2 regions of the Pseudoalteromonas sp. S3776 genome follow, and region 2 is predicted to be linked to the other one. Evidence: predicted binding sites of a transcription regulator. Region 2 holds the regulator's gene; the other holds the start of a gene.
What was found. Region 2 encodes sigma-54, which starts transcription at its own class of promoters, with help from an activator protein. Its sites were predicted from a motif close to GTTGGCACGNNNNTNGNNT; they were not measured.
Positions count from the first base shown of each region.

Region 1: the regulator sigma-54 is predicted to act here: its motif matches at 2,549-2,567, upstream of CWC16_RS02355 (amidase family protein).

Region 1 is NZ_PNCU01000002.1:255,858-261,694, reverse strand. Features, by position in the region: gene CWC16_RS02360 (gamma-glutamyltransferase family protein) at 1-1,171, opposite strand, end outside; gene CWC16_RS02355 (amidase family protein) at 1,168-2,376, opposite strand; gene CWC16_RS02350 (putative 4-hydroxy-4-methyl-2-oxoglutarate aldolase) at 2,712-3,194, opposite strand; gene CWC16_RS02345 (TetR/AcrR family transcriptional regulator) at 3,198-3,851, opposite strand; gene yddG (aromatic amino acid DMT transporter YddG) at 4,027-4,947, shown strand; gene CWC16_RS02335 (alpha/beta hydrolase family protein) at 4,968-5,834, opposite strand.
Region 2 is NZ_PNCU01000019.1:95,934-101,770, reverse strand. Features, by position in the region: gene mgtE (magnesium transporter) at 1-623, opposite strand, end outside; gene CWC16_RS09800 (HPr family phosphocarrier protein) at 764-1,036, opposite strand; gene rapZ (RNase adapter RapZ) at 1,077-1,922, opposite strand; gene CWC16_RS09790 (PTS sugar transporter subunit IIA) at 1,942-2,394, opposite strand; gene hpf (ribosome hibernation promoting factor) at 2,399-2,686, opposite strand; gene CWC16_RS09780 (RNA polymerase factor sigma-54) at 2,714-4,213, opposite strand; gene lptB (LPS export ABC transporter ATP-binding protein) at 4,283-5,008, opposite strand; gene lptA (lipopolysaccharide transport periplasmic protein LptA) at 5,005-5,553, opposite strand; gene lptC (LPS export ABC transporter periplasmic protein LptC) at 5,543-5,837, opposite strand, start outside.

The DNA of each region.
Region 1 (5,837 bases), on a different contig from region 2:
TATGTGCTTTTAAGGCATTGGCATCGTTGTTATTTAAACTAAAGCTCAAACCACGGTTATTCCACACAAAACCACCTTCACTCATTAATATGCCGCTGCCAAATTCCCAGTAAACACTTTGAATAAAGCTCACTAGTTGGCCGTTTTTATCACGTGCTGCCATCCAAACGGTATCGCCTGGCTCTGCATTAAATGGCCATTGCTTGGCTTGGTTCATATCAATATTGCTGGCAAGCGCACTTAAGCGCTCATCGGTTAGTGCATTTTTATAATCATCGCCAAGCGCATCTGGGTCGGCCCAAAGTGTGGGACGGTGAGTAAAGCTTTGTTTGGTTGCCTCAACAATTAAGTGTATCCAATCGGCCTCTGTTTTGGCCAAGTGCTTTAGTTTATTAACGGCGCCAATTATTTGCAGAGAATGCACGCCTTGCGTGGGAGCAGGTAAGTTAAAACACTGTATGCCCGATAAATTAGCATTAAGTGGTGTTACTACATCTGCTTTTGTATTGGCTATGTCGGCTGAGGTAATAACGCTGCCTGCGGCTGCTAAATCGCTTGCAAATGAGTCGGCAAGTTCTCCTTCGTAAAAAGCATTTAAGCCGTGCTCGGCCAAGTGCTCAAAGGTACTGGCGAGTTTTGGGTTTTTAAAATGTTGCCCTGCTTGTAGCGGTTTACCATTGGGTATGTAAAGCTCTTTAAATGCAGCGTTAGTGTTTGAAGTGGCGGCAAGCTTTTCGCAGCCTGCTTGCAAGCTTTTAGATACTGTAAAGCCTTCGCGCGCAAGCTTAATAGCAGGCGCTAAAATAGTACTTAGTGGTAGGGCTGCGTGCTCATCTACCTCAAGGGCTTTTTGCCAGCCACGAAGCGTAGCCGCTTGGGTCAATGCGCTTAAACCACCGCGATCTGGTATGTGTGGCTCATTGCTGTAGGCGCTTATATCATTTGGTGCGCGCCCGCAGGCATCTATAGCTGTGGGTGTGCTTTGGTTTAGGTTATCAATAAGCCAAAAGCTGTCGCCGCCAATTGAGTTCATATGCGGGTATACCACGCTAATAGCAGCGGCGGCTGCTACCATGGCCTCAACGGCTGTACCGCCTTGTTTTAGTATTAGGGTGCCTGCCTCGGTTGCCGCAAAATGCGGGGCAGTAAAGGCAATGTTGTGTGTGCTCATGCAAGTGTGTCCTGTTTAAAGTGTGCAGCTAATTGTTGTACGCAGGCAAGTAGGCTTTTATCGTTGCCATGGCTCATCATTAATGAAAACCCATACGGGTGGCCATTTTCTAAATTAGCCAATGGTAAGTGTACTTGCGCCGAGCGGCTCAAACCCGCTATGGCCGATAAGGTGATTATTTGCATGCGTAAGGCGCTTGTGTCGGCGCCCAATTTAGGTGCAGTTGTGGGTGTGGTTGGCAAAAATAAACAACTGTTTGTATTTAGGTTTTTAGCAATTAGTGTTTGCCATTGGGTTTGTACATTTAGTGCTTCTTGTTCTTCTTGGGCGGTTAGGGCAAGCGCCATGTTAAAACGTGCCGCAATTGCCGGAGCAAACTGGGGAAGTTGCCCCGGCAATTGAAGCCAATCTTTATGCGTTTTTGCGATTGCTCGCCCTTGCAGTATTCTAAAGCTGTCAGCCAGTTCGCTTAATAAGTTACTGTCAGGCAGTTTAAATTCTTTATGGTGTTTAAAATAAAGTTTGGTTTTTTCAAGCAATTGTTTAAGCGGGGCTTGTAATACAAGGTCAACCAGCTCAAATAATGGCTCGCAAATAACTAAAGTATCAACGTTATTAATAGCTTGATTTGGCAACAGTACATTGCCTATATTGCTTAGCAGCTCTGCACTTTGCGTAAGCCAGCCAATGGTATCAAAAGGGGGCGCGAGCGGTATTAGGCCATCTTTTTCAATTACCTTATGGCTTGGCCTTATGCCAAATAAGCCACAATAACTTGCAGGTATTCTAATAGAGCCGCCGGTATCGGTACCTAAGCCAATATCGGCTAGGTTAGCAGCTACGGCGGCCGCCGACCCCATACTTGAGCCGCCACTTGCATGGCCCTTCAATTTTGGGTTTTGTGCTGCACCATAGTGAATGTTATTGCCCTCTAAGCTGTAAGCCAGCTCATCGGTATGGGTAAAGCCTGTAAAGCGACAACCTTCATTCATTAGTTTGTTTACGGCACTTGCTGTTTGCTGTGCAGGTTTTGCTGCTTTAAACCAGCTTGGGTTACCTGCGCTGTTGCGCTCGCCTTTAACAGCAAATACATCTTTTACCGCAAGGCGCTTATTTACAAGTTTGCCGTGGATGTGTGTTTGCCATGCGTTAGGGCCATGGTCACAAAAAATACCGGTAAAATTATTATGTGTTTTGGTACTCATATCACCACTCGTTATAAAGTAAATCTGACCAACTGGTTATAATCAGATTTAGGGTGATTAAAAAGACGAATTAGTTAGTATTATTTTTCAGCCCACTGCGTAACATCTTATTTTTATTTTACAGAGCCTGATCCGCTTTTTAATCGGTTAGCTGTTATATTGCCTAAAAGCTAAGCAAAAGCAATGCCAAACACAATAAAGTTGTCCGTTCGGTCAGGTTTTTGTGGGTTTGTATGGTGTTTATAAAAATTTAAGTAATGAAGAGGGTATAATTTAGAGGTAAAAACACACCAAGTTGGTGCGCGATTGCACCAACTTGGTTGCTAATGTGGCGTTTATTGTAATGCGTTAGGGCTAATAATTAAGCCATTTACATCGGCATATAGCCAATCGTTGGGGTTAATTGTGGTACTCAGCATGGTTACAGTTTGGTTTTTATCGCCAAAGCCACGTTTTAATGTACTGCGCGGGGTTGAACCAAGTGCCATAACCGGTAAATCCATAGTGGCTAGTATTTCAATATCGCGGCAACAGCCGTTAATAACAACGCCTTCCCAGCCATTTTTTAACGCGCGCTCAGCCATAATATCGCCTATAAAAGCAAAGCGTTTGCTAGCAAAGCCATCAATAACCAATACTTTACCCTCACCGTTTTCATGCAGTAAATCGGCGGCAAACGAGTTATCGTCTGGGCATGTAACGGTAACTGCTTGACCACTAAAGGTGGTTTTTTTACCAAAGTGGCGCAGGCCGCTGTCGGCGACTTGTACGCTTTCGCGGTGATCGTCAAATAAGTCTGGGGTGGTAAAGTTATTCATGGGTTAGGCCTCAGTGTGCTCAGGTATTTTTAAGCCAATACCTTTTAAAATTATGTGGGCAGTTGATTGCGTTATTTGTGCCACATCGGTTTCGTCGTATTCTAATTTGTTCATTACCAGTAGCACTTCGGCCTGAAAGTCGGCGTAGTACTGCGTAGTTGACCAAATGGTAAATAATAAATGGTAAGGGTCAACATTATCCATTTTGCCTGCATCTATCCAGGCCTGAAACACGTCTACTTTTTGTTTTACCCACGGGCGCGTGTTGGTTCTAAAGTAGTTTTGCAAATATGGAGCGCCGCGCAGTATTTCACTGGCAAATAAACGTGATTGCAGCGGCTGGTTTACGGCAAGTATTACTTTGCTTTTAATATAGTGATAAAGCACATGTGCAGGGTCGTCCTCAGGGGTTACGTTATCTAAGCCTAAGTTCCAGTGCGCAATTATGCGGTCTATTACGTTTTCGTATAGGCCGTCTTTGCTTTTAAAATAATATAAAATATTGGCCTTAGGAACGCCTGCTTCTTTAGCAACCATACTCATACTGGTGCCATCGTAACCAAGCTGAGAAAACAATTGCTCGGCGGCATCGAGTATTAATGTTTGGTTTTTTACTCGGGTCAGTTCTTTTTTATTTGGCTTTGTTTGTGTGCTCATTATGGCGATGCTGTTTTTAACGTGTTGAATGATTGTAACTTTACTGACCAAAAGGTCAAACACTTAAGTGCAGGCTAAAAACACCTTTATAACAATAAATGATGAGCAACAATTGTTTAAAGCATTAATTACTGTTAGCGTAACGTCAAACATAAGTAGTACTTTTAGGTAGTTAATGGACTTTTTTTCTAATCACAAATACACGCTTTATGGCATTGCCGCTATTTTATTATGGAGCTGTTTAGTGGCTCTGCTCAGGGATGTTTCGGAGTTATTTGGCCCTATAGGTGGGGCGGCACTTATGTACAGTGTAAGCGCGCTGTTTTTAATTTTGGTAATGGGGCGGCCTAAATTTGCTGGGTTTAATAAGCGTTATATTATTTGGGGTACTGCTTTATTTGCACTTTACGAGGTGTGTTTAGCACTGTTTGTGGGGCTTGCTAATAATCGCCACCAAGCAGTAGAAATGGCGGTTATCAATTATTTATGGCCCACGCTTACCATTTTGCTCAGTATTATTGTTAACCGTAGTAAAGTAAGTGTATGGATTTACCCTGGTATGCTGCTCGCCTTTTTTGGCGTGGCTTGGTGCGTGGGTGGCGATAGTGGGTTATCAATTAATAGTATTATGGGCAATTTTGCCAGTAACCCAACGGCCTACTTGCTGGCGTTTGTAGCGCCTTTTATTTGGTCTGTTTACTGTGTGATTACTCAAAAAAATAGCAATGGGAAAAATGCCATTGTGCTATTTTTTATCGCCACAGCACTGAGCTTATGGGTATTGTATGGATTAAGTGACGAGCCAAAAATGACCTTTACATTACACGCTACAATAACGCTTATTTTAGCTGGCGTGGTTGTTGGCAGCGGTTATGCACTTTGGAACCAAGCAATTATTGGCGGTAACTTAATGCTGCTTGGTACGCTTTCGTATTTTACGCCGGTTTTTTCGGCGATTATTTCGGCGCTTTATTTATCAATTACCCTTAGTGCCTCGTTTTGGCAAGGGGTAATAATGGTCACTGGTGGTTCACTTGTTTGCTATTTTGTAACGCGTGAAAAGCCAGATAAAAAGCCACTAAACGCCGTAAATTAACGATGTAAACGCATCCTTTTTTAACTGTGCTTGTTTAGCCAGTTAAGTGCCAGTGGCCATAGTCCGTCTGACTTTTTACTAAAAAATTTCATATGGCCAATTTCTTTTAAGCCATAGTCTTTAGGGTTTAAGGTTAATTTACTCGCTTTTAATTTTGGGAATACCGAGAGCATATCGGCGACATTCGCATTATTTGCAATGTCGTCGTCGGTAGCATTAACCCAAAGCGAGGGCATAGCAAGCGTGTTGTAACAGTGTTGAAATACGGTATCGCCAAATGCCGTTTGCACATACCCTTGCGCGTTACACCATTTTTGCCACTGCTTAGCAACGCCTTTAGGTAGGGGCTCGCCCATCCCAAACCATTGTGATTTAGTATGACCAAATAGTGCGTTACTGAGAGGAATAACCCCATTCATAAAAAAGTGCGCTTTAACTTGATACGCCAAGCGCATATTAGTTAATTTACCTGACGAGCAAGCAAAGTTAAACGCTGAGCTTAACTGATCTGCATTATGCATAAGCCCCACTAATTGCCCGCCGGCGCTGTGGCCAACTAAATGATAGCGGGTACCCGGAAAGGTTTTTTGCAAATACTCAAGTACGGCTGGCATGTCTTGCTCGCCCCAAGTTTGTAATGTGGCCTTACTTTTTTTAATACTACGGTTAAGCGATTGGCCAATACCTCGGTTATCAAAGGTAATTACGCCAAAGCCATGTTGCTGTAAGTAAGTAGCAAAGTTTGCATAAAACTGCTGCTTTATACCGGTTGCAGGGGCAATCATCACCGCACCTTTAATAGGGCTGGTGGGTGTAAATAGGTCTGCGCTTAGAGTTTGCCTGTCGTTACAGGTTATGGTGACGTGCTTTGAAGCGTTTGTGTTCATTAC
Region 2 (5,837 bases):
TCCATTAAATCTTGAACAATTTTTTCAGGCGGATTAGTTAAAAGCGTACTAAGAGACAATGCACCTAAAAAGCAGTTGTGCTTATCAACAACGTATAAATCATCGGTGCCTTCTGGTAGCTCGCCTCGCAGCCTGATATAGCGCAGTACAACATCAAGTGTAACATCTGGGCGAATGGTCACCGTATCGGTGTTCATTAGCGCGCCTGCAGAGCGTTCTTGGTATGATAAAGCCTGTGTCGCCCGTTCACGGTCTTGCGTGTCCATCGCGCTAACCACATCTTTATACACGGTGTCAGGTAGGCTACGTAGTACTTCACCTAAATCATCGTGGCCCATATCCTCAGTGGCGGCGGCAATATGTTCAGGTTCCATTTGTGCAATGATGCCTAAACGTACATCTTCAGAGAGCTCTTCTAGCACGTCCCCTTGTACATCTGGGTCAACCAGCTGCCAAAGCATGCGTCTAATTTTATGCGGAGAGGATTCAAGTAAAAGGGCAGTATCACACGGAGCCGTTTTTGCTAGCATGCGTCTTACTTGAACAAATTGCCCACTATTAAGTGATTTAGTCACCTGTTTTAGTTGTTGCAGTGGGTAGTCTTGTTCAAACGCTTCTGGCATTGGCATCCTAATTTTTTATATACGAGGGGAGGCGATTAACCGCATTGCGATTAATCTAATTAAACACTATTCATTTACCAAGCCACACACAAATTAGGGTATAAAGCGAAAATGTATGAGTAAGCTTGGTAATTAAACGTTTATTCTTGTTCGTTAAATCGCTGTGCGATTAATTGTCCGACCGCATGCAAAGCCTTTTCTGAGTCTGGGCCTTCACATACAACTTTAACTTCTTTGCCTTTACTACTTTCGAGTAGCATTAAGGCTAATACGCTATCACCAGCGGCTTCTTTATCATCTTGATGTAAGGTAATTTTAGCATCAAACTGCACAGCTAATTGCGCAAGGACCGTTGCCGCTCTGGCGTGTAAGCCTAATTTATTTTTTATTAAAAACGTGTCTTCACAACGCATAAATTACTATACCTAAACTGAACAGGTTATTATTTTAAGGTTACTTTTCTTGCTCACGGTGCCTAATTTTTACATTTGGATGTGTCATTGCAAAGCTCTCACCTATAGTTTGGGCTAAATAAACCGAGCGGTGTTGCCCACCCGTACAACCTATTGCAATAGTCAGGTAGCTGCGGTTATTGCGCTCTAAGTGTGGTAACCAAGTTTGTACAAATGTTTGAATTTGCCAAGTAAATTTTTGCACTATGCTGTGGTTTGCCAAAAAGTCTTTTACAGGTTGATCAAGACCTGTAAGCGGTTTAAGTTCAGGCTCCCAATGCGGATTTGGCAAAAAGCGAGCATCAAATACATAATCAGCTTCTTTAGGTATGCCGTGTTTAAAACCAAACGATTCAAACGTTACAATTAGTTGTTTATCTTTTTTTCCGAGTATTTTTTCGCGAATTGACTCAGCCAACTGGTGAACACTTAAATCAGTCGTATCAAGCATAAAGTCTGCGCGGGTTACAAGTACATCAAGCAGTTCTTTTTCTTTTTTTATTGCTAAGTCGAGCGGCAATGAATCGATTGATAAAGGGTGTAATCTGCGTGTTTCTGAAAAACGTTTTATGAGTGTTTGATCGTCACTGTCTAAATAAAACAGAGTGGGTTTAGCAAAGTCCGGTAGGTATTCAAGAATATCGTTAAACTCGTCTTGCTCTTTGGGGATATTACGAACATCGATACTAACAGCTATTTTGTCATAGTTATCTGAAACACTACGTACTAAAGAGGGCAGCAGGTTGACCGGGATATTATCTACGCAATAATAACCTAAATCTTCAACCACGCGTAAAGCAACCGATTTACCTGAACCGGAACGGCCGCTTATGATTATTAACTCCATTTATAGCCCTTAGTATTTACTACGATTGATCAACAATTACTTGATACAGTTCTGCATCGGTTTTAGCGCTTCGCAGCTGTTTGCAAAATTCTTTATTGCTCAGTTTATCAGCTATGGTTGCTAGAGTCTTTAGGTGCTGCTGGTTATCGCCATCTGGTACGATGAGTGCAACAAAAATATCAACAGGACAGTTATCAATAGCATCAAAGTTTACAGGCTTGTCACTAACGAGTACTAACGCAAGCGGTTCTTCTACGCCACCCATTCTACCATGCGGAATTGCGATACCGCGGCCAATACCCGTACTACCTAGTTTTTCTCTGCTGGCTAGCGCATTAAGAATATCCTGTTGTGGTAAGTAAGGGAGCTTTTCATGAGCCAGCTCACTGATAAATTCTAAAATTCTTTTTTTACTACTAAAAAGGACCGCAGCTTTGCTGCAGTCCTGGCATACTAATGTACTTAATTTCATAATATTAGTGTCTAGCAAGCTTCTCTTTATGTTTTATGACTTGACGATCGAGCTTGTCAATCAACGAGTCTATAGCAGCATACATATCTTGGTGCTCTGTTGAGGCAAATAAATCTGCGCCGCTTACATGAATAGTCGCTTCTGCTTTTTGGTTGAGTTTTTCTACATCGAGAATGACATGCACATTGCTAATATGATCTGAGTGCCTTTCTAGCTTTGCAAATTTATTATTTACATAGTCTCTAAGTGAATCAGTTACTTCTACGTGACGACCAGTTAGGTTTAGTTGCATAAGCATTTCCTCTTTGTTTTTTACGTCTTATATCAAACTCTTTCTCTGATTTGACGGTGGAATAGCTAGCGATTCACGGTATTTTGCTATTGTGCGTCTAGCTACTTTAATTCCTTGCTCTGCCAATATATCCGCAATTTTACTATCACTCAATGGTTTGGCTGAGTTTTCCGCGGCAATTAGCTTTTTAATTAAGGCACGTATTGCGGTTGACGAACATTCGCCACCGTTTTCGGTGCTTACGTGGCTTGAGAAAAAATATTTAAGCTCAAAAATACCACGTGGCGTATGCATATATTTTTGCGTAGTAACACGCGAAATTGTTGATTCGTGCATTTCTACCATTTCAGCAACATCGTTTAAAACCATTGGTTTCATGGCTTCGGGGCCATGTTCAAAAAACGCTTGTTGTTGTTTTACAATACAGTTTGTTACTTTTAGCAGCGTGTCGTTTCTGCTTTCAAGACTTTTTATAAACCATTTAGCTTCTTGCAGATGAGAGCGAATAAACTGGCTATCACCACTTGATTTTACGGTACGTGACATGGCCGCATACTGACTATTTACGCGTATTTTTGGCATGCTATCTGGGTTTAGCTCTACCACCCAACGGCCCTTAATTTTTTTAACTGACACATCCGGTATGACATACTCAGACTCTTCCCTTACTATTGTATCTGCAGGTTTTGGGTTGAGGGTATGTATAAGAGTCATGACCTCTTTAAGCTCGTCTTCTTTAAGCTTAGTCTTTTTCATTAATGTACGATAGTCGCGTGCCGCTAATAGATCAATGTGATCGGTTAAGATCATTTTAGTTTGTTCTATAAAAGGGGTGTCTTTATCAAACTGGTTAAGCTGAATACACAAGCACTCCTGTAAGCTTCGCGCGGCTATACCTACAGGGTCGAATAATTGAATACGTTTTAAAACGGCTTCTATTTCATCCAGTTCAACTTCAACGTCGTCATCGTTTTCTTGGTTAAAGCTTTCTAAAATTTCTTCACAACTTAGCGTTAAAATACCCGAGTCATCTACAGCTTCTACAATGGCTATAGCAATGGCCTCGTCAGTTGGGCTAAAAGGAGTAAGCTGAAGTTGCCACATTAAGTACTCATGTAGCGTTTCAGTAGAGGCGCCCTGATAAATAGACTCATCTTCTGGCATTGGGCCTGAGGATGCCGCAGGGGCTGCACTCATGTACTCATCCCAAGTTACATCCATCGCCATATCATCGCTAACGGTGTCTTTATTTAAAGCTTCACCACTGTCTTGCTCGTATTCACTGGTTGTATCATCAGCCGATGCGCTTACGGTTACATCATCCGTATCTGCTTTTTGTTCATTTTTTCCAGCCGACTCTTCCGTGTAATCTTGCTCTTCTACTTCTAATAGCGGGTTGCTATCCAGTGCTTCTTGTATTTCTTGCTGGAGATCCAATGTACTGAGCTGCAGCAAGCGAATCGCTTGTTGCAATTGTGGAGTCATTGTAAGTTGCTGGCCCATGCGCAGCTGTAATGATTGCCTCATGTATCTCTAACAATCCTTTTATGTTGTTATAATTAATATTAGCAGATGCTTGTAGGTGTGGCTTAAATGTTACAGCCTAAATTGCTCGCCTAAATAAACATCGCGTACAGTTTTGTCATTTAATACGTGTTCTGGGGTGCCAGATGCAATTAGCTCCCCATGAGAAACAATGTAGGCTTTTTCACAAACATCAAGGGTTTCTCTTACATTGTGATCGGTAATTAATACGCCAATGCCACGATTTTTAAGATGTTCTATTATTTTCTTTATATCTAACACTGAAATCGGATCAACACCAGCAAAAGGCTCATCCAACAAAATAAATTTAGGGTTCGCTGCGAGTGCTCTGGCTATCTCTACACGGCGGCGTTCGCCACCAGAAAGTGCCATACCTTGGCTATCGCGTATATGTTGAATGCTAAATTCATCAAGTAAGTTGTTAAGCGTTTCTTCTCGCGCGGCTTTATTTAGCTCTTTGCGCGTTTCTAAAATAGCCATTAAATTTTGATAAACTGTTAGCTTTCTAAATATAGATGACTCTTGCGGCAAATAGCCAATGCCTAAGCGAGCACGACTGTGCATAGGTAATAACGTTATATCGTTATCATCAATAGATATTTTACCTTTGTCGCTAGGTACTAACCCTACAATCATGTAAAAGGTGGTGGTTTTACCTGCGCCATTAGGGCCTAATAAGCCCACTATGCTGCCGGCTTCTACCTCAAGGCCTACATTTTTTACAACTTGGCGGCCTTTATAGCTTTTTGCTAATAGTTCTGCTTTTAAGGTGCTCATGGTTGACCTTCGTTACCTGTTTTTTCTTTAATATTTGCTTCAACAGGCACTAAAATTGTGTGGACACGATCCGTTGAGTTTTCGTCTTTTTCTGCGCTAATAAGTTGCTGCTGCATATCGTAGGTAATACTTTTAGCATTAATTTTTTGACCGGCTTGCGCGACTTCGGCATCCCCAACAAGTGTTAAAAAGCGCTTTGCTACGTCGTAACGTACTTCGTTTGCACTGGCACTCATTACGGTACCATCGTCTTGTTTTTCTTCGAAGTAGGCAGGGCTGCCAGTGGCAATAAGCAGTTGTTTGTTATCCCCTAGGTCTTCACGTTTATGTACTTCGAGTCGGTCGGCTGTAATTTTGCGGTTCCCATGCACAATTTCGACGTTTTTTTCAAAAATACCTACGTTTTCTTTAAGTTGACCTTCTTGACGGTCTGCACTAATAGAAATTTGGTTTGCTGGCGGTTGAGCAGCAGGCTCAGCAGCAGAAGCGCTAAATGCAAGCATCAGCGATGGGATAATAAGTATTTTAGAGAGTTTATTGGTCATAATATATTGTTCGCGTGTGGTTAATTAGTTTTATTACTTCGGTTTTCAAATCGGCTTCAAGGCCTTTACCGATAATCTTTAAATTTGGCCCAGTGACAACCACTGGCTGCTCAGAGCGCATCGTTAGCGCTTTAATGTCGACTTCGATGTTGTCAGCATTGATGTTATCTATCATGGCGTTATCAACTAAATTTTTGGCAACCACGTTGCCTTCTAAAATAAGTTGTTTATCTTCGTAAAGCGTTGCTTCGTCAGCGTTTATTCGCCAAGTTTGTGTTTCGTTA